4 regions of the Streptomyces sp. Root1310 genome follow, and region 4 is predicted to be linked to each of the others. Evidence: riboswitches for the same ligand, from Rfam matches in the RefSeq annotation. Region 4 holds a riboswitch; each other region holds the start of a gene.

Region 1 (5,123 bases), on a different contig from region 4:
CAGTTCCGGCGGTGACACCGTCGGCAAGGGTCCGGCTCATGCGGGACGCACCTTCCTGCTCGCCGCCACCACGATCCGCGGGTCGAGCAGCGGGTAGACGAGATCGACGATCAGATTGGCCGCCACGAAGATCAGCGCCCCGAACACCACGACCCCCTGGACCAGCGGGATGTCCTGGACCGTGACCGCGGCTGCCGTCACCCGGCCCAGACCGTCGCGGGAGAACACCGTCTCGACGACGACCGAACCGGCGATCAGCTGGCCGGCCAGCAGTCCGACGACCGTCAGGGCCGGCAGCGAGGCGTTGCGCAGCGCGTGCCGCAGATGGATGCGCAGCCGACCGGCGCCCTTGGCCCGGGCGGTCTCCACATAGGCCTGGTCCAGCGCGGTGAGCAGGCTCTTGGCCAGCACCTGTGCCACCAGCGCGCCGGTCGGGACCGCCAGCGTCACCGCAGGCAGCACCAGGCCCCGCAGCCCGTCGTTGCCGAACGCCGGGAACAGTCTCGTCCGGAAGGAGAACAGCTCCACGAGGACCAGCCCGACCCAGAACGTGGGCACCGACACCCCCAGCGGCGGCAGCGACAGCAGCAGTTGCCGCAACCAGCGCCGGCTGGTGTAGGTGGCCAGCACCGCAAGCCCGCCGCCGAGGAACACCGCGAGGAGCAGCGCCGCCCCGGTCAGCTGGAGGGTCTGCGGCAGCGCGTCGGCCAGCGTCGAGGTCACCGGCCGGCCGGTGGACACCGAGTCGCCGAAGTCGCCGCGCACCGCCCTGCCGAGATAGTCGGCGTACTGCGCGAGAATCGGTTTGTCGAAGCCGTACTCGTGCCGCAGCGCGGCGAGTTGGGCCGGATCGACCTGGCCCGTGTCCGCTCCCGCGCCGGCCATCGCCGAGACGGGGTCACCGGGCAGGTAGTCCAGGACGAGGAAGGACACCGTGTAGGCCGCCCAGAGCACCCCGAGGGCCTGCGCGAGTCGCTTGACCACATAGAGACGCATGCCGACCGCTATCCGATCCAGGTGTCGTGCAGCTGGATCCGGCTGGAGGCCTCGAAGTCGAGGTGGTGCACCTTCTTCGCCACCCCCAGCTGGGTCTGAAGCTCCACCACGGGTACGACGTAGGCGTTCTGCACGATCAACTGCTGTGCCTGGGTGACGAGTTGTTTGCGCTTCGCCGCGTCGGTCGTCGCCGCCTGCCGGGTCAGCGCGGTGTCCAGCGGGCCGGCCGGCAGGTGGTAGAAGTTGGCCAGCTGGGTGGAGTACGAGCTGCGCAGGATGTCCGGGTCGGCGCGGGTCACGTTGCCCCACACCGCGTCGAAGTCACCGGACTGCAGGGTGGGGGAGAACTGGGCGATCTGGAGCTGCTTGAGCACCACCTCGACGCCGACGGCCTTGAGTTGCTGCTGGATCAGTTCCAGCGCGGGCTGGTTGGTGGCCGCGTTGGCGAACCACTTGACGGTCAGGCTCAGCTTCTTGCCGTCCTTGACCCGGACGCCGTCGCCGCCCGCCTGCCAACCGGCGGATTCCAGCAGTGACTTGGCCTTGGCGGCGTCGAAGGTCAGGTCGGAGCCGAGATCGGTGTAGTCGGGTGTCGTGTGCGCCAGGATACTGGTCGCGGGCTCGGTGCCGGTCGGGAAGACGGCGTCGACGATCTGCTGCCTGTCGATGGCGAACAGGATCGCCTGCCGTACCTTCGCGTCCTTGAAGAGCGGACGGGAGTTGTTGAGGCCCAGGTTGAACACCACGCCCGGGTTGGCCCGTGCCTGGAGGTTCACCGCGCCGCCCTTGAGCGCCGCCTCGTTGGCCCGACCGACGCTGCCGATCGCGTCCACCTGGCCGGACTGGAGGCTGCCGGTGCGCACGCCCGCCTCGGGCACCACCTTGAACACCAGCTTGTCCAGGTAGGCCTCGCCCTGCTTGGTCCACAGGGAGGAACCCCAGGCGTACTTGGCACGCTTGGCCAGGGTGATCGACTGATTCTGCACATATCCGTTCAGCACGAACGGCCCGGAGCCGACCACTCCCTTGCTGCACTTCTCCTGCGGGCTTCTGTGGACGCTCGCCGACGACTCGATCCCCAGCGAGTGCGTGGCCGTGGCCTGCAGGAACTGGGCGTTGGGCTGCTTGAACCTCACCCGCACGGTGAGCGGGTCGACGGCGGTGGTGCTCTCCACGCCGCTCAGGTACCCCTGGGCGAGTGTGCCGAGGGCGCCGAGCTTGGGCACCGCGTCGAAGTTGTCCTTGACCACCTGCGCGGTGAGCGGTGTCCCGTCGCTGAAGGTCACCCCTGATCTCAGGTGGAACGTGAACGTCGTCGTGTCCGAGCTGATGTCCCAGCTCTTCGCGAGCCACGGCACGATCTTGCCGGTCTTGGGGTCCTGGTCGGTCAGGGAGTCCACGACCTGGCGCAGTGAGTAGATGGTGTCGTTGCTGCCCACCTGCTGCGGATCCACGCAGCCGGCGTCGGAACCCACCGCGAAGGTGAGGGTGCCACCCGACCTCGGGCTGCCGCCCGCGCCGCTCGCGCTGCCGCTGCCGCTGGATGAGCAGGCGCTGAGCAGAAGGCTGCCGGTCACGAGTGCGGCGAGCGCCGCCCACCGGGGGGTACGGGAATCCGGATGCGCTGTCACGGGATGGTTCTCCTACTCCAAGGTCACCGCGCACATGCCGGCGCGACACGCGGCCATGGCGATGCGCGGAGGGTGCCGGCCCCGCACGGGGCGGCACTGCTCAGAACTGTTCAGGGGGAGGGGGGCGCCGACGAGGGTGTCGACGGCGACGTCGATGACGGCGTGACCGCGCCGTGGGCGGGGGTCAGCCTGCGGTGTGGGGCGTGATCAGCCCTGACACAGACAGCTGGCGGAACGCCGCAGGTCGATGTGGCGGCGGCGGGAGAATCCGGAGAACAGAGCCGCGGTCGCGATCGAGGCGCTCAGGTTGCCGCTGTGCCGCACGCTGGTCCTCCCCATCTCAGGCCCCTGAACAGGGCCACGCGCTTGCAGAGTCGGTGACCCTGCCGGGCTTTCACCTGGAGCACCCCACCGCGGAGGAGGGTTGCCGGTCAGCTAGCCAGGGCTTGACGCTGACACTCAATGCCGGGGTCGATCTTACGGAGTACTGACATTATCCGTCAATATCGGTAGGAGAGTTGAACGGCTCCGCCGCACCCGCCGTCACCGCCGGTGCGGCGGTGACGGCGGGTGCGGCGGAGCCGTGTCCGTGCGTGCCGCCCGCCCGTCCGGTGGGGAGGGCGGCGCGGGCGGTTACGGCTTGCGGGCGAGGCCGCCGTGCTCGCCGATGACGACGGGGGCGGGGGAGGTGGACTCCGGGCGCCAGAGGGGGACCGAGACGACTCCGGGCTCGAGGAGCTCCAGGCCGTCGAAGTACGCCGTGATCTCGTCGACGGAGCGCAGGTTGTACGGGACGGCGCCGCTTTCGTTGTAGGCGTCCTGGGCCTCTTCGAAGACCGGGTCGATGCCCCGCGAACCGTCGTTGACGGAGAGGTAGCTGCCGGACGGCAGCGCCGCCATCAGCGTGGTGACGATGGACCGGGCCTGGTCGTGGTCGGCGACGTGACCCAGGATGTTGCTGAGGATGAGCGCGGTGGGGCGGCTGAAGTCCAGCGTCTCCGCGGCGCGCGCCAGGATGCGCTCCGGGTCCAGCACGTTGGCGTCGACGTAGGAGGTCGCGCCCTCCGGGGTGGAGTAGAGCAGGGCGCGGGCGTGGGCCAGGACCAGCGGGTCGTTGTCGACGTAGACGATCCTGGTCTCGGGGGCGAGACGCTGGGCTACCTCGTGGGTGTTGTCCGCGGTCGGCAGGCCGGTTCCGACGTCGAGGAACTGCCGTATGCCCGCCTCGGAGACCAGGAACGTGATGTTGCGGCGCAGGAACGCGCGGCTGCTGCGCGCGATGGTGACGATGCCGGGGAACACGGCGGTGTAGGCGTCACCGGCCTGCTCGTCGACGGGGTAGTTGTCCTTCCCGCCCAGCCAGTAGTTCCAGATGCGTGCCGAGTGCGGCACCGAGGTGTCGATCTTCTGAGGTGCCGCTGAACCGGGCGTGGTCACATGGTCGGTCATGAGGGGCGTCCGTCTTTCGGCCGAGGCGTGGGCAGTTCGAGCCACAACTTACGTCCCAACGACCCCGGCACGTACACCCGTTCACATTTTCGGTCGATTCGAACAGTGCTCTGGCGGAGGCCTCCGGGTCCACGTGCCCCTGCCGGGTGGACCGGCCGTACCGTCGGGCACGCCGTCCGCGCGGTGAAGTCGGCCGGGCCGGTAGCGTGGGCCGCGTGATGGTGGGCACCCCAGAGACCCGGCTGGTCGTCCTGCGCGGCAACAGCGCCTCGGGCAAGTCGGCGGTGGCGGCCGGTCTCCGCGAGAGGTTCGGCCGGGGCCTGGCCCTGGTCGGGCAGGACAACCTCCGCCGGGTCGTGCTGCGCGAGCACGACCGGCCCGGCGCGGCGAACATCGGGCTCATCGAGGCCGTCGCCCGCTATGCCCTGGACGCCGGTTACCACGTCGTCCTGGAGGGCATCCTCCACGCCGACCGGTACGGGCCCATGCTCGAACGACTGCGCAGGGAGCACCGCGGCCCGACCCACTGCTACTACCTTCATGTGCCGCTCGCCGAGACCCTGGTGCGTCACGCCACGAAGCCCATCGCCCACGAGGTCGCCGAGGCGGACCTGCGCGCCTGGTACCGAGAGCTCGATCTGCTGCCGGGCGGTGTCGAGACAGTCATCGGCGCCGACAGCACGCTCCCGTGGACCGTAGACCGCATCATGCTCGACACAGGCCTCGACCGGCTTCCCGCCCGGGAAAACTCCTGAGGCAACGTCACCGACGCGCACCCGACGGCGACTTACGCGAGCAACCGGAGGGATGCCGGGCGCTGGAATTATCAGGCAGTCGGTTGCAGCTTGAACTTCGTTGCGAGCATGATTACTTGTGTGAAGCGTGCTGCCGGACTCGAGCGTTCCCCCGCCAACCCCCTGACACCCACACAGGAGTTGGTCCGCTCGGGCGATCGCGGCACCGGGACCCTACGGAGCACCCCCTCCCCGTAGGTCCGTCGCTCACCGTTCCCCGCCTCAGGCTGCTGCCGCCCCCCACGGAAGGCGA
Region 2 (5,123 bases), on a different contig from region 4:
AGCCGAGGGACTCGTAGAGGCGGATCGCCGGGGCGTTGCCCGCGGCGGCGTGCAGGAACGGGGTGTCGCCGCGCTCGCGGATGCCGTCGCCCACCGCGCGGATCAGCCGGGTGGCAAGGCCGTTGCCACGGTGGCCGGGGTCGGTGCAGACGGCGCTGATCTCGGTCCAGCCGGGCAGCCGCAGGCGTTCGCCGGCCATGGCGATCAGGCGTCCGTGGTGCCGGATGCCGAGGTAGGCGCCGAGGGCGATGGTCCGTCGGAGAAAGGGGCCGGGACGGGTGCGGGCGACGAGGTCGAGGATGTCCGGCACGTCGTCGGGGCCGAGGCGTACGGCTTCGGGCGCCGGTTCGGTGCGGAACGCCTCGGTGGCGGCGAGCTGGACGCCCTCTCCCGCGCCGACGACCTCCCAGCCGTCGGGAACCCGTGGAACGGGCTTGACGCGTACGGCGGTTCCGGGGCCGACGAGGGTGAGAAGGTCGGCCCACGCGGCGGGGTCCCCGGGGTCGGCGAGGGCGGCGAAGTCGTAGACGTCGGCCGGGTAGCGGGCGGCACGGCCGACGCGGTCGGCGAGGTGGGCGTGCGGGCCGCCGAGCGCGGCCCACACGGCGTTGTCGAGGGGGTGCGGGTGGATGTCGGCCGGAGCTCCGCCTCCGCGGAGGTCGATCGGGGTGGTCACGGAGGCGCAGTTCCCTTCCAGTCGTTGCTGTCGTGCCTGTCGTACCTGTCGTTGCTGTCGTGCCTGTCGTACCTGTCGTACCTGTCGTACCTGTCGTTGCTGTCGTTGCTGTCGTGCCTGACTCAACCTGTATGCGTCAGCGCGGTGGTGACGAACAGTCAGGAATTGTCCAGCGGCAGACCGGGCGGGTTGATCTCGGACTTGGCGACGGCCTCGTTGGAGAGGTTGTAGGCCGCCAGCCACTTGGCGTACTGACCGTGCTCGATCAGGTAGTTGATGGCGTCCGCGACCGGCTTGGCGAGACCGCTGTCCTTCTTGGCGGTGGCGGCGATCAGGCCCTGGAGCGACTCACCGGCGCCGGAGAAGGTGCCCGCGTTGCGGGTGGCGTTGGCCTTGCCCGCCGTCTGCGAGACGTTGTAGGCGATGCCGGGGTTGGGTCCGAAGAACGCGTCGATCTTGCCGCTGGCGAGCGCCAGGTAGATGCCGTTGCGGTCCGGGTAGTACTTGACGGTGAGCTTCTTGCCCTCGGACTCCAGCTTCTTCTTCCACTCCAGGAGGATCTTCTCCTGGTTGGTGCCGGAGCCGACGGTGACGGTCAGACCGGCGAGGTTCTCGTAGTCGCCGTCGAAGTTCCACGTGCTGGACTTCTTGACCTCCCAGCCGAGGTTGTCCTGGCGGTAGGAGGCGAACTCGTACTTCTTCTTGCGCTCCTCGGTGTCGGTGATGTTCGAGAAGCCGACGTCGACCTTGCCGCTGTCGATGCCGACGAAGAGGTTCTCCCAGGTGAAGTTCTTCGTCTCCGACTTCAGTCCGAGGACCGCGGCCACCAGACGGCCGAGGTCGGGCTCGGCGCCGGTGAGGGTCTTCTGGTCGTCACCGACGTAGGCGAGCGGGGCGAAGCCGGAGGGCAGGGCGCCGATACCGATGTTCAGCTTGCCGCTCTTCTTGATCGCGTCGGGCAGTTCGGCGCTGATGGACTTGACCTCGGAGACCTTCAGGGCGGTCTCCTCGGCGGCGCCGTTGGACACCCGGCCGATGGTCACGCTGCCGGCCGCGCTGCCGGTCGTGGTGGCGGCCTCGCTGTCACCACCGCAGGCGGCGAGCCCGGTGGCGAGGGTGGCGACCGCGGTCGCCACGGTGATGCCGCGAATCAGGCTGCGTCGGGTGAAGTGGGCAGACATGGGCGTCCTTTGTGACTGGTGTGACTGGGCGAGAGGGTGGTGGCGGGGGGGAGGTGGCGTGGTGGAGCTGTGGGGGGGGAGGGTGGGGCTCTTCGGTGTCAGAGCACCTTGCTGAGGAAGTCCCGGGTCCGCTCGTGCCGCGGATTTTCGAGGACCTCCCCCGGCGGGCCCTGCTCGACGATCTTCCCGTCGTCGATGAAGACGACCCGGTCGGCGACCTCGCGGGCGAAGCCGACCTCGTGGGTGACGATGACGAGGGTGGTGCCGCTGGTCGCCAGGTCCTTGATGACGGCGAGGACCTCGCCCACGAGCTCGGGGTCGAGGGCGGAGGTGGGCTCGTCGAAGAGGATGACGCCGGGGCGCAGCGCGAGGGCGCGGGCGATGGCTACACGCTGCTGCTGGCCGCCGGACAGCTGCCGGGGATAGGCGCCGGCCTTGTCGGCGAGGCCCACCCGGTCCAGGAGTTCCCGGGCCAGTTCCAGGGCCGCGGGCTTGGCGAGCCGCCCGGTGGCGACCGGCGCGGCGGCGACGTTGTCGAGGACGGTCAGGTGCGGGAAGAGGTTGAAGTTCTGGAAGACGAAGCCGATCCGGCCGCGCTGGGCCAGGATGGCCCTTTCGCTCAGCTCGCGCAGCCGGTCGCCGTTGCGGCGGACGCCGATCAGCTCGCCGTTGATGCTGACATAGCCGATCTCGGGCTTCTCCAGGTGGTTGACGACCCGCAGCAGGGTGGACTTGCCGGAGCCGGACGGGCCGAGGATCACGGTGACCTCGCCGGGCCGCACGGTCAGGCTCACACCGTCCAGGACCCGGTGGGCGCCGTACCACTTGTGCACGTCGTGCACCTCGACGGCGGCGGGCACGATCCCGGCGGTGCCGGTGCTCTGCACGGTCTCGGTGGTCATACGGCGGCCTCCCGGCGGATGCGGGCCCGCAGGTCGGTGAGACCGGTCCGCAGTTTCTGAAGCGGCGTCGGCGGCAGGGACCGCGTGGCGCCCCGGGCGTAGTACCGCTCGACGTAGAACTGGACGACGGAGACGAGGCTGGTCAGGATCAGGTACCAGACGGTGACGACCAGCAGCAGCGGCACGATGTCGCCGGGGTAGGTGGCCCCCATGGTCTGCGCGGTGCCGAACAGGTCGAGCAGGGACACGTAGAAGACCAGTGAGGTGGACTTGACCAGGCCGATCAGCTGGTTGACGTAGTTCGGTGTGATCGATCGCAAGGCCTGCGGGAAGACGATCTTCCAGAACTGGTAGCGCTTGGGCAGGCCGAGCGCGGCGGCCGCCTCGTGCTGGCCCTGGTCGACGGAGAGGATGCCGCCGCGGACCACTTCGGCGGCGTAGGCCGCCTCGTTGAGACTGAGGCCGACGACGGCGATCACCATGTCGGTGGCCAGCCGGGACTCGTCGAAGCGGAAGAACGCCGGGCCGAAGGGCACCCCGACACTCAAAGTCTGGTACAGGGCGCTGAAGTTGTAGAGGAAGAGCAGCACCACGATCAGCGGGATGGAGCGCAGCGCCCACACGTAGATCCAGCTGACCGCGCGCAGCACCGGGCTCTTCGAGAGCCGGGCGAGGGCGAGCAGGATGCCGCCCAGCAGGCCCAGCACCGCGCTGTAGGCGGCCACTTCCAGGGTGATCAGCAGTCCGTCGAGGATGACCGGCCGCAGGAACCAGTAGCCGAAGCGGTCCCACTGGTAGAAGGGGTTGGAGATCAGTCCGTGCGTGAACTGCGCCACCAGGACCAGGGCCACGGCGGTGGCGATCCAGCGGCCGGGCTTGCGCAGCGGCTGGACGCGCTGGGCGGTGAGCTTCTCCGACGGGACGTCGAGGGCGGGTGCGGGTTCGGCGAGGGTCACGGCGCCTGGGGGTTCACTCATGAGGGGCTCCGGCGGGAGTCGGACACCCCGGGTCACGGCGGACGTGCGTGGCCGGACGCGCTTGTGCGGGGCGGCGGGGACCGCTCCGCGGGCGCGAACAGGGCATGGCGCACGGATGCGTACAGGAGACCGGGGTGGGGCGGACAACGGCACACCGCTCGGGCGGTGTTCGTCAGGAACGCGGAGGCGGGGCTGCGGTGCGAGGGGTTCGTTCAGCCCCGACAGCGGGCACGGCCCGGTGCGGTACACAGTGCGCTGTTCACGCGCAGGAGGTCGACGGCGCGGTTGGCGACGAGGATGTCGAGGTACGGCCGTACGCAGCCCCGGGGGCGACGGGGCGCCGTCCGATGAGCTGCGTACATGTCCGTCACCATCACTGTTCCGGCCCCCGAGGGGCCCTCGCGCTTACCGATACGTCATTACCGAAACGTCGGTCCGGTCGTCACCTGGGGCACCCCACCGCGGAGCGAGGGTTGCCGGTCAGCTAGCCAGGGCTTGTCGCTGACGCTCATGACCGTTCTGGGCCGTAAGTAAGACAGTTGCCCGAACGAATGTCAACGGTTGTCCGGTGGGTGGACCGGTTCAGGGCCGGTTGACCTGCGGTCGGACCACCGAACCGGCTTCCGCGTGGGTCTCCCAGTCCAGGATCTGGACGGCGGCGCCGGCGGCCTCCAGGCCCTGGCAACGGGCGTGGTGACGGCGGGCGATGGCGTCCAGGTCGAGGTGGGCGCCGAAGGCCGGGCGGGCGGCCAGCCGACGGGCGTAGGCCCACAGCGCGGGGTGGTCGGCGATGCGGTGCACGGCGGCCGCGTCCAGGTGGTAGCGGTGCACGGTGTCGAGTTGGACCAGGGCGACCCACAACTCGACGTCTGCTGCCGTGATCTGATCGCTGATCAGGTGCTCGTGGGCACCGAGCCCTCGCTCCAGCACCCCGAGTGTGGTGAGCAACGTGTCGAGGGCGGCGGTGCGCTCCGCCTCCTCGGCGTCGGCCGCTCCGGCGCGCTGGGCGGCCTCCTCGATGCCCTGGGCGCACATCCGCTCCACGGCCTCGATCTGCGACTCCGCGCCGCACGGGTACAGGGTGGGCCGGCCGCCGCCGAAGTGCCGGGCCAGGTCCCGGGCGATGTCGGGGCCGTGGCTGCTCACGATGCGCCCGGACCAGTCGTCGCTGAGCACGGGCGCGAGGGCGGGGCCGGTGTACCGGTGCGCGCTGGCGTCGTACAGCGGACGCAGCGCCGAGTGACCTCCGTCGGGGCAGTCCGGGACGGCGGGCAGGAAGGTGACCGGGCAGGCCTTGTCCAGGCCGAGGAGGCTGTGGGTGACGGCGATGCGCAGACAGTCGGGGTCGGCCGCCGCCAGATGGAGGCGGTAGCGGCGCGGCACCGCG
Region 3 (5,123 bases), 1.6 Mb from region 4:
CGCGTTGCCCGCGAACTTCGCCCGCCGGTTCGGGGCGAACCGGGCGTACTGCCGCAACTGGACCGGCAGTTCGCCGACGGTCAGCCCGCCGAAGCCGTCGGAGACGATCTGTACGACCCTGCGCCGCACGCCGTCCGGCAGCGGACGGTCGAGCATCTCGGCGGCGCCGTCGCCCGGCCCCCCGCCTGCGCTCTCCACCATCCGTCACACCCCAATACTGTGCGGGCCTCCCCACTCTCGGCTTCGCTCGAGCGGAGGGACCCCCGTCGTCAGGAACCGGCGCCCGGCCGATCCACGAGTTCCACCTGGTCCACGGCGTTGCACCAGCGGCACCGCACCGACTCGATGGTCTCACTGACCACCTCGCGCTCCTCGACCTTCGGCTCACCGGCGAGGTCGAGGTGCACGTACTCGACGACCTTCGACGAGCGCGTCACGTCGAACCGCGTGAGGTTGCCGCAGAGCGTGCAGCGCCACCGCGTCGCGGCGGTCGGGAGGGGAACCGTCATCGTGGCTGTCCGCTTCCTTCTAGTGTCGTGCTTCCGGTTGCCGGGGTCGGGCCGGAGGCTCCCCAGCGCGTATGGCTCGTAACCCTACGGCCTGGCGGGTACTCGCCGCCCATCCGTCCGCGGCGGCGAGGCGATCCGGGCGAGTGCGTCCGATTACGTCATGCTTTGTTCCCATGATCGGCGACTGGAACGGGACGGTCGGCAGGGTGGTCCGCAACCGCCCGGCGCCGGTGACCTACGCACTGATCGCCCTGTGCTGCCTGATCTTCCTGATCGGGCCCGCCTCGGGCTTCAATCCGGCGTACGGCTCCGGCGACGAGCTGCTGGCCGCGCAGCGCGCCTACTTCCGGCGTTGGGGCGTGGTGCCCGGCGAACTCTTCGAGGGCGCCCCGCGGGCCGCCCTGACCCCGGCCACGGCCCTCTTCGTCCACGGCAGCTGGGTGCACCTGCTGGGCAACATGCTCTTCCTCTACGTCTTCGGGACGATGACCGAGGACCGGATGGGCCGCGTCGAGTTCACGCTGTTCTACCTCGGCTGCGGCTATCTGGCCCTGCTGGGCTACGCCGCCGCCAACGCCGAGTCGTCACAGTCCCTGGTCGGCGCCTCCGGGGCGATCTCCGCGGTCCTCGGCGCGTTTCTGTACCTGTTCCCCCGAGCGCGGGTGACCAGTCTCCTGCCGTTCCTGTTCTTCCTGCCGCTGCGCTTCCCGGCATGGGTCGTGCTGCCCTTCTGGGCGGCCCTGCAGTGGGTGGCGGCGGGGCGGGCCGCCCAGGGGCCGGGGGTCGCCTATCTGGCCCACCTGGTGGGCTTCGGCCTGGGGCTCCTCTACGCGTGGGCCCGTTCCGGGAAGAACAGAGGTGCGAAGGGCGGCCCCGAAGGGGCGGCGGCGGGTGACGGGCGGGCGACTAGAGTGAAGCCCGCCCCAGCTCCGGCCCCCGAGGGAGAGAACCAGCCGTGATCACCGCGATCGTCCTCATCAAGACCAGCGTGGACCGGATTCCCGAGATCGCGGAGCGGATCGCTTCGCTGGACTCCGTCAGCGAGGTCTTCTCCGTCACCGGGACGTACGACCTGATCGCCATGGTGCGGGTCAAGGAGCACGAGGACCTGGCGGAGGTCATCCCGGGCAGCATCAGCAAGATCCCCGGAGTGGAGGGCACGGACACGCACGTCGCCTTCCGCACCTACTCGCAGCACGACCTGGAGGCGGCGTTCGCGATCGGTCTGGACTCCTGACCGGCCGGCCACCTGACCCGCCGGCCACCTGACCCGCCGGACCCCCGACCGGCTGAACACCGCCTCCGGCGGACCGTCGCTCAGACCGCGGGCACGCAGCGGCCGTCCTCCGTCCGGTACTGCCACCGCGCGCCCTCGCTCACCAGTTCGCGCACGGCGTTCACGAAGCGCTCCACATGCTCGTCCGGGGTGCCCGCGCCGAAGCTCACCCGGATCGCGTTGAGGGACTTCTCGCCGGGAGCCGCCTCGGGGGCGCCGCACTCGCCCTGGGTCTGCGGGTCGCCGCCGAGCAGGGTACGGACCAGCGGGTGGGCGCAGAAGAGCCCGTCGCGGACCCCGATGCCGTACTCGGCGGAGAGGGCGGCCGCGAAGTGGGAGCTGTTCCAGCCCTCGACGACGAAGGAGATCACGCCGACCCGCGGCGCGTCGTCCCCGAACAGCGACAGCACCTTCACCTGCGGGACCGCGGCCAGACCGGCCCGCACCTTCGCGATCAGGTACTCCTCCCGGGCGACCAGGCTGTCGAAGCCCGCCTCGGTGAGGGCCTTGCACGCCGAGGCGATGGAGTAGGCGCCGATCACGTTCGGGGAGCCGGCCTCGTGGCGGGCGGCGCTCTCGTGCCACTCCACGTCCACTCCCCCGTCCTCGCGCCGCGTGACCTTGCGGCTGGCGCCGCCGCCGGCCAGGTACGGGTCGGCCGCCACCAGCCAGTCGGCACGGCCGGCCAGCACGCCGGAGCCGAAGGGCGCGTACAGCTTGTGGCCGGAGAAGGCGACCCAGTCGACGTCGAGCTCCTGGACGGAGACCGGGTGGTGCGGGGCCAGCTGGGCCGCGTCCAGGACGATCCGGGCGCCGTGCGCGTGCGCGGCGGCCGCCAGCTCGCGTACCGGCCACAGCTCGCCGGTGACGTTCGAGGCGCCGGTGACGCAGACCAGGGCCGGGCCGTACGGCTCCCGGTCGGCGAGGGCCCGCTCCAGCGTCTCGACGGCCTGGCGCGGGGTGCGCGGGGCGTCCAGGTAGGTGACCCGGGCGTCCTGCCAGGGCAGCAGCGAGGCGTGGTGCTCGGTCTCGAAGACGAAGACCTGGCAGCCGGCGGGGAGCGCCCGCGCCAGCAGGTTGAGGGAGTCCGTCGTCGAGCGGGTGAAGACCAGCTGGTCGTCGGGGCGGCAGTCCAGGAACTCGGCCACCGTCGTGCGGGCGTTCTCGAAGAGGTCCGTGGACAGCTGCGAGAGGTAGCCGGCACCCCGGTGGACGCTGCCGTAGTACGGGGCGTAGGCCGCCACGTCGTCCCAGACGCGCTGGAGGGCGGGGGCGCTGGCCGCGTAGTCGAGCGCCGCGTAGGTGACCTCGCCACCCGTCACGAGCGGGACCGTGACATCCCCGCCGAGAACGGGCAGCTGTGCACAAACGGTACGGGTGGCGGCAGCAGTGGAGACAGACATGGCGAACTCCCGTGAGAGGCAAGGGGGAACCGCCGTGCGAGCGGACATGGCTCGAGCACGGAGGAAGGTGAAAGGGGTATGCGGAGGCGGGGCTCTACGCCCTATCGCATTCGCTTGCTCACGGAAGACTCCCTCGAACGACCAGGACCCCTGGCGGTACTCACTCAGAAGAGTGCGAGGGGTCCGCGCTTGCCGTAGACCTCGCTGCCTACGACCTGGTCTTCACCCGGGGCACCCCGCCACGGACGGAGGGTTGCCGGACAGTCGGCCGGGGCCTCATGACTGTCACTCATGACCTGATACAGGAACCTACGTGAAGTGATCGCCGTCCCGCAACCCGTGTCCGGATCGCGGGACGACAGTCAGCGGTGGGGCGTCACGCCCGGGTGGCTGCGACCCAGCGGTCCAGCGCCCGCTTGGCCGCACCCGAGTCGATCGACTCGGCCGCCCTGTCCATGCCCTCGCGCAGTTGCCCGGCAAGGGACCCGGAGCCCGGGTCCAGGGCCACCAGCGCCGCCGCCGAGTTCAGCAGCACGGCGTCCCGCACCGGGCCCGTCTCGCCCTCCAGAAGGCGGCGGGCGACCTCCGCGTTGTACGAGGGGTCCCCGCCCCGCAGAGCCTCGACCGGGACCAGCTCGAGCCCGACGTCACGCGGGTCGAACGTCTCCTCGGTGACCTTGCCGTCGCGGACGACCCACACATGGGACGTGGCCGTCGTGGTCAGCTCGTCGAGCCCGTCGTCGCCCCGGAAGACCAGGGACGAGTTGCCGCGCTCGGCGAAGACGCCCGCGACGACCGGCGCCATCCGCGGGTCCGCGACCCCGACCGCCTGGGCCCGCACCTTGGCGGGGTTGGTCAGCGGGCCGAGCACGTTGAACACCGTGCGGATCCCCAACTGGCCGCGCGCGGCGCCCACATGACGCAGCGCCGGGTGGAACTTGATCGCGAAGCAGAAGGTGATCCCGGCCTCCTGGGCCACCTCGGCCACCCGCCGCGGGGTCAGCTCCAGATTGACGCCGAGCTTCTCCAGGACGTCGGAGGCGCCGGACGCGGAGGACGCCGCCCGGTTGCCGTGCTTGACGACCGTGGCGCCCGAGCCGGCCACGACGATCGCCGACATCGTGGAGATGTTGACCGTCTTCGCACCGTCGCCGCCGGTGCCGACGATGTCGACGGTCCGTCCGGGCACCTCGATCAGGTTGGCGTGCTCGTACATCGCCCGGACGAGCCCGTTGATCTCCGCGACGGTCTCGCCCTTGGCCCGCAGCGCCACCACGAACCCGGCGATCTGCGCGTCGGTCGCCTCGCCGCGCATGATCCGGTCCAGCGCCCAGAAGGTGGCGTCGGCGTCCTGGTCGCGGCCGTACAGCAGACCGTTCAGCACCTCGGGCCAGGAACGGCCCGCCGCGATGTCGCCTCCAGCGGGGGTCACAGCGCTCATAGCCGCTCCTGCGTGTGTCGTCGTGTACGTCGAGTGTGTCGAGTACGTCGTGTGCCGTCGTGCGCCTCGTGACAAGGTGCACCCCACCCTATCCAGCCCGTGGGCACGGCAAAGGGCCCCGTCCGAAGACCGGACGGGGCCCTTTCCTGCGGCGTGGCGACGCCTCAGCGATCAGTGGTGGCCGTGGCCGCTCGTGATCTCCTTGTACTCCTCCACGGTGGGCTTCGGAATCTGCTGATCCTCACCGAAGTACGCCCCGCTGATCTTGGCGCGGAGCTTCTCCGTGCCCTTCACCTTGCGCTCGACGCCGTTCTCGTCGACGGCGGCGCCGATCGCGGCCGGCTCGTACTGCTCGTGCGCCGTGAGGGTGTGCAGCTGCTCCTGGCTGAGCGGCTCGTGGATCTCGATGAACTCACCGTGCGGCAGGCGCTTGATGGTGCCGGTCTCGCGACCGTGCAGCACCTTGTCCCGGTCCCGGCGCTGGAGGCCGAGGC
Region 4 (5,123 bases):
GAGCAGGTGGTGGACGAACCACAGCACGGAGTTGGCGATGCCGTTGTACGCGTCGGCGTGCACGTCGGCCGGAATGGCGAGCATGCGCACGCCCTCCTCGCCGACGCCCCGCCGGACCGCCTCACGGTCGCCGTCGGAGAGTGCCGAGCACACCCAGAGGGCGCCCGCCTCGGGGCCGATGGCCGACAGGCCGGAGACCAGCCCGCCGCCGCCGCGTTTCGCGTGCAGCGAGCCGTCCTCGCCCACCTCGTAGGAGACCGGACCGCGGTTGGACGCGACCAGCACCTCGGCGGCCCGGGCGGCAGTGTCGTGCGTGGAAGCCATACGCCCAACCTAGCCCGGTCGGGAAACGCTCAAACGTACGGTCGCGCTGCGTGGACGGGCCGTATCCGGCCGTGTCGCCGGTGCCGGCGCCCTGCCGTATACGGCCCGTCCGGCGCTCACGCGACCTTGCGGGTCGCGTACTCCGCGATCTCCGCCATCGGCGGCCGTTCCTCGGTGTCCACGGAGTACGTGCGCGGCTCGAAGCCGTCCGCGCTCCGTTCGAACTGGGTCAGGGACGGGCGGATCAGGTGCCCGCGGGCCAGCCGCAGCTGGGCGGTGCGGTAGATGGCCGCCGCCATCCGGCCCAGCGCCTGTCCGTCCTGGTGACGGTGCTTGCGCACGCCGATGTCGACCTGGGCGAGGGCGTCCAGGCCCACCAGGTGCAGGGCGTCCACCAGCATGCCCAGCTCCACGCCGTAGCCGACGGGGAAGGGCAGCTGCTCCAGCAGACTCCGGCGGGCCGCGTACTCGCCGCCGAGCGGCTGCACGAACCCGGCCAGCTGCGGCCAGTGCATGTTGAGCAGCGGGCGGGCCATGAGCTCGGTGACCCGGCCGCCCTGGCCGGCCGCGCCGCCCAGCGGACGGTCGTACATGCCCTTGACCAGGTCCACCCCGGGGTCGGTGAGCAGCGGGCCGACGATCCCCGTGACGAAGTCCGAGGAGAACTCCCTCAGATCGGCGTCGATGAAACAGACGATGTCTCCGGTGGTGACCAGCAGGGAGCGCCACAGGACCTCGCCCTTGCCGGGCACGGCCGGTATCCGCGGCAGGATGTCGTCCCGGTGGACGACCCGCGCGCCGGCCGCCGCGGCCACCTCGGACGTACGGTCGGTCGATCCCGAGTCGACGACGACGATCTCGTCGACGAGCGGGACCTGGTGCATGAGGTCGTGACGGATGACCGCGACGATGTCACCGACCGTCTCCTCCTCGTTCAGCGCGGGCAGGACGACGGACACCGACTGGTTCGTGGCACGCTTCGCGGCCAGGATCCGGTGGAGCGGACGATCGGTGACGGACCAGGAGCGGGTGGCCAGCCAGCGCTCAGTTTCTCGAAGCACAGTCTGCGGCTCCTCACTGTCGTGATCACACCGGGTGCACGGGAGGTGACCGTGTGATCCATCTCGCGGTTCGGACGACTATCTCAACTGTCCTGGCCTTCGGTTACAGTCTTGAGCAACGCGGATGACCATCGCATGTCCGAGGTCGCCTCCCGTTCACAACTTCATACCGCTCATCCAGAGGGGCAGAGGGATACGGCCCGATGAAGCCCCGGCAACCCTCCAGCCGGTCTCGTAACGATCACCGATCCACGTGGTGACCGCTCCGCGAGGCTCCCGGCTCGGGAAGGTGCCAAATCCGTCTCACGGCGAGATGCGTCGTGAGGAAGATGAGGAGAAAGGGCCTCGCCTCACATGGCTGCGCAGACTGTTGCAAGCACCACCGACTCTACGACGTCCTCTGCTGTCGACCTCGGTCCGGCCGCGGCGCTGAGCTGCCGCGAGTGCGGCCACCGCGTGCCCCTCGGCCCGGTCTTCGCCTGCGAGGAGTGTTTCGGCCCGCTCGAGATCGCCTACGACTTCTCCTCCTACGACACGGAGGAGCTCCGCAAGCGCATCGAGGCGGGGCCCGCGAACATCTGGCGCTACGCGCCGCTGCTGCCGGTCCCGGCGGACGTGGCCGACAAGCCCAACATCAACCCCGGGTGGACCAAGCTCGTCCAGGCCGACAACCTCGCCCGTGAACTGGGCGTCGACGCCGGCAAGCTCTTCGTCAAGGACGACTCCGGCAACCCGACGCACTCCTTCAAGGACCGGGTCGTCGCCCAGGCCATCGAGGCAGCCCGCGCGTTCGGCTTCACCACCCTCTCCTGCTCCTCCACGGGCAACCTGGCCGGTGCCGTCGGCGCCGCCGCCGCCCGGGCGGGCTTCCGGTCCTGCGTGTTCATCCCGCACGACCTGGAGCAGGGCAAGGTCGTCATGGCCGCGATCTACGGCGGCGAGCTCGTCGGCATCGAGGGCAACTACGACGACGTCAACCGCTTCTGCTCCGAGCTCATCGGCGACTCGGCGGGCGAGGGCTGGGGCTTCGTCAACGTCAACCTGCGGCCGTACTACGCCGAGGGTTCCAAGACGCTGGCGTACGAGATCTGCGAGCAGCTCGGCTGGCGGCTGCCGGACCAGCTGGTCGTGCCGATCGCCTCCGGCTCCCAGCTCACGAAGATCGACAAGGGCCTGCAGGAGCTGATCAGGCTCGGGCTGGTCGAGGACAAGCCGTACAAGATCTTCGGTGCGCAGGCCGAGGGCTGCTCCCCGGTGTCGGTGGCCTACAAGGCCGGGCACGACGTGGTCCGTCCCCAGAAGCCGGACACCATCGCCAAGTCGCTGGCCATCGGCAACCCGGCGGACGGTCCCTACGTCCTCGACATCGCCCGGCGCACCGGCGGCGCGGTGGAGGACGTGAACGACGAGCAGATCGTCGACGCGATCAAGCTGCTGGCGCGGACCGAGGGCATCTTCGCCGAGACCGCGGGCGGGGTGACGGTGGGCGTGACGCGCAAGCTGATCGAGAACGGTCTTCTCGACCCGTCGAAGACGACCGTCGTCCTCAACACGGGCGACGGACTGAAGACCCTGGACGCGGTGGCCGGCACCGGGCTGACCGCGACCATCCGCCCGAACCTCGAGTCCTTCCGAGAGGCCGGCCTCGCGTCATGAGCGGGGCGCTCCGCCACGAGTCCGTATGTGCGCCGCGGGCGGGCGTGGTCCGGCCGCGCCCAGGCGGCGGCGGTCGCACGATCCAGACAGCCCCGCGTCCCTGAGGCCGACTACCCGACCGGAGATCACCAGACATGAGCGTCAACGTCCGCATCCCCACCATCCTGCGCACCTACACCGGCGGCCAGGCCGAGGTGAAGGCCGAGGGGGCGACCCTCGGTGAGGTCATCGCCGACCTGGAGAGGAACCACACCGGCATCGCCGCCCGGGTCCTGGACGACCAGGGGAAGCTGCGCCGGTTCGTCAACGTGTACGTGAACGACGACGACGTCCGCTTCGAGCAGGGTCTGGAGACGGCGACCCCGGACGGCGCCGGCGTCTCGATCATCCCGGCCGTCGCGGGTGGCTGACCGTAGTTCAGTACCCATCGGTAGTAACCGTCGGTAACAGTGATTACCGAGCGTTCATCGAATTGCCCTCTCCGCGATAGAAGCGGAGGGGGCAATTCAGTGTGGTTGAGCGCGGTACAGTTGGGGAACCCGGTCCGGATCATCGGATCCGGAGTCTTTGCTTTCTGCTCCGCGCCCGACAAGAAGCAGCCAATGTGTGCGCCTCTTTCGTGGCTTTTGCGGCTTATGCAGGGCCCGACTTGCCCTTAATTCAGGCGAATTCTCGCCACATTCCGGATCCCGCGCGTCCGGAATTCTCGTCCGACTGACCTGTTGCAGACGGCAGTTGGACAGATACATTCAGCCGCGGTCGACGCGTTCCGGCGCACGCCCCCAAGCCAACCGGGGGGTGAGGTCTGACCCGGATCCGCGAAGTGTGGATCCGTGCAAGGGCCAGTAATAGGGGAGTTAGGCATGGCTCAGGGCACCGTCAAATGGTTCAACGCGGAGAAGGGGTACGGCTTCATCGCGGTCGACGGTGGTGCGGATGTTTTCGTCCACTACAGCGCGATTCAGATGGACGGCTACCGCACCCTGGAAGAGGGTCAGCGGGTCGATTTCGAGATCTCGCAGGGTCAGAAGGGGCCGCAGGCGGACATGGTCCGGCTCGCGACCGGCTGAAGCACGCGCCGACTGAAAGCGTCGTTCTTCTGTACAACTGACGAAGGGCTCGCACTCCCACGGGGGGCGAGCCCTTCGGTCTGTCCGGGGGCTTCCGCGGGACGCCGGTGGGGCGTCGGTGGGACGTCGGCGGGGCGTCGGTGAGACGGTCGCGAAGGGTGTCCGGAAGGGCACGGGTCCGGCGGAGGCGCTTGCACTCTCATGGGTCGAGTGCTAATCATTGGCGTTAGCACTCTGAAGGTGAGAGTGACAACGAGGACCGGGTCGGTGAGGCCCGCAGGCCAGGTGGGGCAAGGAACCACGAGGCCGGCGAGCCGTCCGTCGCGGGCGCCAGCGCGGTCCGGAGCAATCCACCCCAGTCCGGGAGGACCACTTCACATGGCCAAGATCATCGCGTTCGACGAGGAGGCACGGCGCGGCCTCGAGCGCGGCATGAACCAGCTCGCGGACGCCGTGAAGGTGACGCTCGGCCCCAAGGGCCGCAACGTCGTCCTCGAGAAGAAGTGGGGCGCACCCACGATCACCAACGATGGTGTTTCCATCGCCAAGGAGATCGAGCTCGAGGACCCGTACGAGAAGATCGGCGCCGAGCTGGTCAAGGAAGTCGCCAAGAAGACGGACGACGTCGCCGGTGACGGTACGACCACCGCGACCGTCCTCGCCCAGGCCCTGGTCAAGGAAGGCCTGCGCAACGTAGCCGCCGGCGCCAACCCGATGGCCCTCAAGCGCGGTATCGAGAAGGCCGTCGAGGCCGTCTCCGGTGCCCTGCTCGAGCAGGCCAAGGATGTCGAGACCAAGGAGCAGATCGCTTCCACGGCCTCCATCTCCGCCGCCGACACCCAGATCGGCGAGCTCATCGCCGAGGCGATGGACAAGGTCGGCAAGGAAGGCGTCATCACCGTCGAGGAGTCCCAGACCTTCGGTCTGGAGCTGGAGCTCACCGAGGGTATGCGCTTCGACAAGGGCTACATCTCGGCGTACTTCGCCACCGACATGGAGCGTATGGAGGCCG

What was found. Region 4 has a riboswitch for S-adenosylmethionine ahead of thrC (threonine synthase). Riboswitches for the same ligand answer to the same signal wherever they lie in the genome.
Region 1: linked by a shared signal. The riboswitch ahead of ASD48_RS46110 (putative leader peptide) and the one ahead of thrC (threonine synthase) in region 4 are both predicted to bind S-adenosylmethionine.
Region 2: linked by a shared signal. The riboswitch ahead of ASD48_RS26560 (amino acid ABC transporter permease) and the one ahead of thrC (threonine synthase) in region 4 are both predicted to bind S-adenosylmethionine.
Region 3: linked by a shared signal. The riboswitch ahead of ASD48_RS02060 (aminotransferase class V-fold PLP-dependent enzyme) and the one ahead of thrC (threonine synthase) in region 4 are both predicted to bind S-adenosylmethionine.

Annotation. Positions count from the first base shown of each region.
Region 1 is NZ_LMEQ01000034.1:166,603-171,725, reverse strand. Features, by position in the region: gene ASD48_RS39085 (ABC transporter permease) at 1-40, opposite strand, end outside; gene ASD48_RS39080 (ABC transporter permease) at 37-996, opposite strand; gene ASD48_RS39075 (ABC transporter substrate-binding protein) at 1,005-2,627, opposite strand; gene ASD48_RS46110 (putative leader peptide) at 2,835-2,966, opposite strand; SAM riboswitch class IV at 2,985-3,094, opposite strand; gene ASD48_RS39070 (SAM-dependent methyltransferase) at 3,261-4,076, opposite strand; gene ASD48_RS39065 (AAA family ATPase) at 4,295-4,831, shown strand.
Region 2 is NZ_LMEQ01000023.1:558,827-563,949, forward strand. Features, by position in the region: gene ASD48_RS26545 (GNAT family N-acetyltransferase) at 1-676, opposite strand, end outside; gene ASD48_RS26550 (transporter substrate-binding domain-containing protein) at 835-1,857, opposite strand; gene ASD48_RS26555 (amino acid ABC transporter ATP-binding protein) at 1,956-2,759, opposite strand; gene ASD48_RS26560 (amino acid ABC transporter permease) at 2,756-3,736, opposite strand; SAM riboswitch class IV at 4,133-4,252, opposite strand; gene ASD48_RS26565 (glutathione S-transferase C-terminal domain-containing protein) at 4,319-5,123, opposite strand, start outside.
Region 3 is NZ_LMEQ01000001.1:445,686-450,808, forward strand. Features, by position in the region: gene ASD48_RS02040 (NYN domain-containing protein) at 1-201, opposite strand, end outside; gene ASD48_RS02045 (hypothetical protein) at 270-509, opposite strand; gene ASD48_RS02050 (rhomboid family intramembrane serine protease) at 683-1,468, shown strand; gene ASD48_RS02055 (Lrp/AsnC ligand binding domain-containing protein) at 1,465-1,746, shown strand; gene ASD48_RS02060 (aminotransferase class V-fold PLP-dependent enzyme) at 1,827-3,188, opposite strand; SAM riboswitch class IV at 3,369-3,485, opposite strand; gene trpD (anthranilate phosphoribosyltransferase) at 3,565-4,629, opposite strand; gene ASD48_RS02070 (cytochrome bc complex cytochrome b subunit) at 4,801-5,123, opposite strand, start outside.
Region 4 is NZ_LMEQ01000001.1:2,082,388-2,087,510, reverse strand. Features, by position in the region: gene ASD48_RS09010 (trehalose-6-phosphate synthase) at 1-324, opposite strand, end outside; gene ASD48_RS09005 (glucosyl-3-phosphoglycerate synthase) at 441-1,385, opposite strand; SAM riboswitch class I at 1,556-1,721, shown strand; gene thrC (threonine synthase) at 1,740-3,041, shown strand; gene ASD48_RS08995 (MoaD/ThiS family protein) at 3,176-3,451, shown strand; gene ASD48_RS08990 (cold-shock protein) at 3,905-4,111, shown strand; gene groL (chaperonin GroEL) at 4,490-5,123, shown strand, end outside.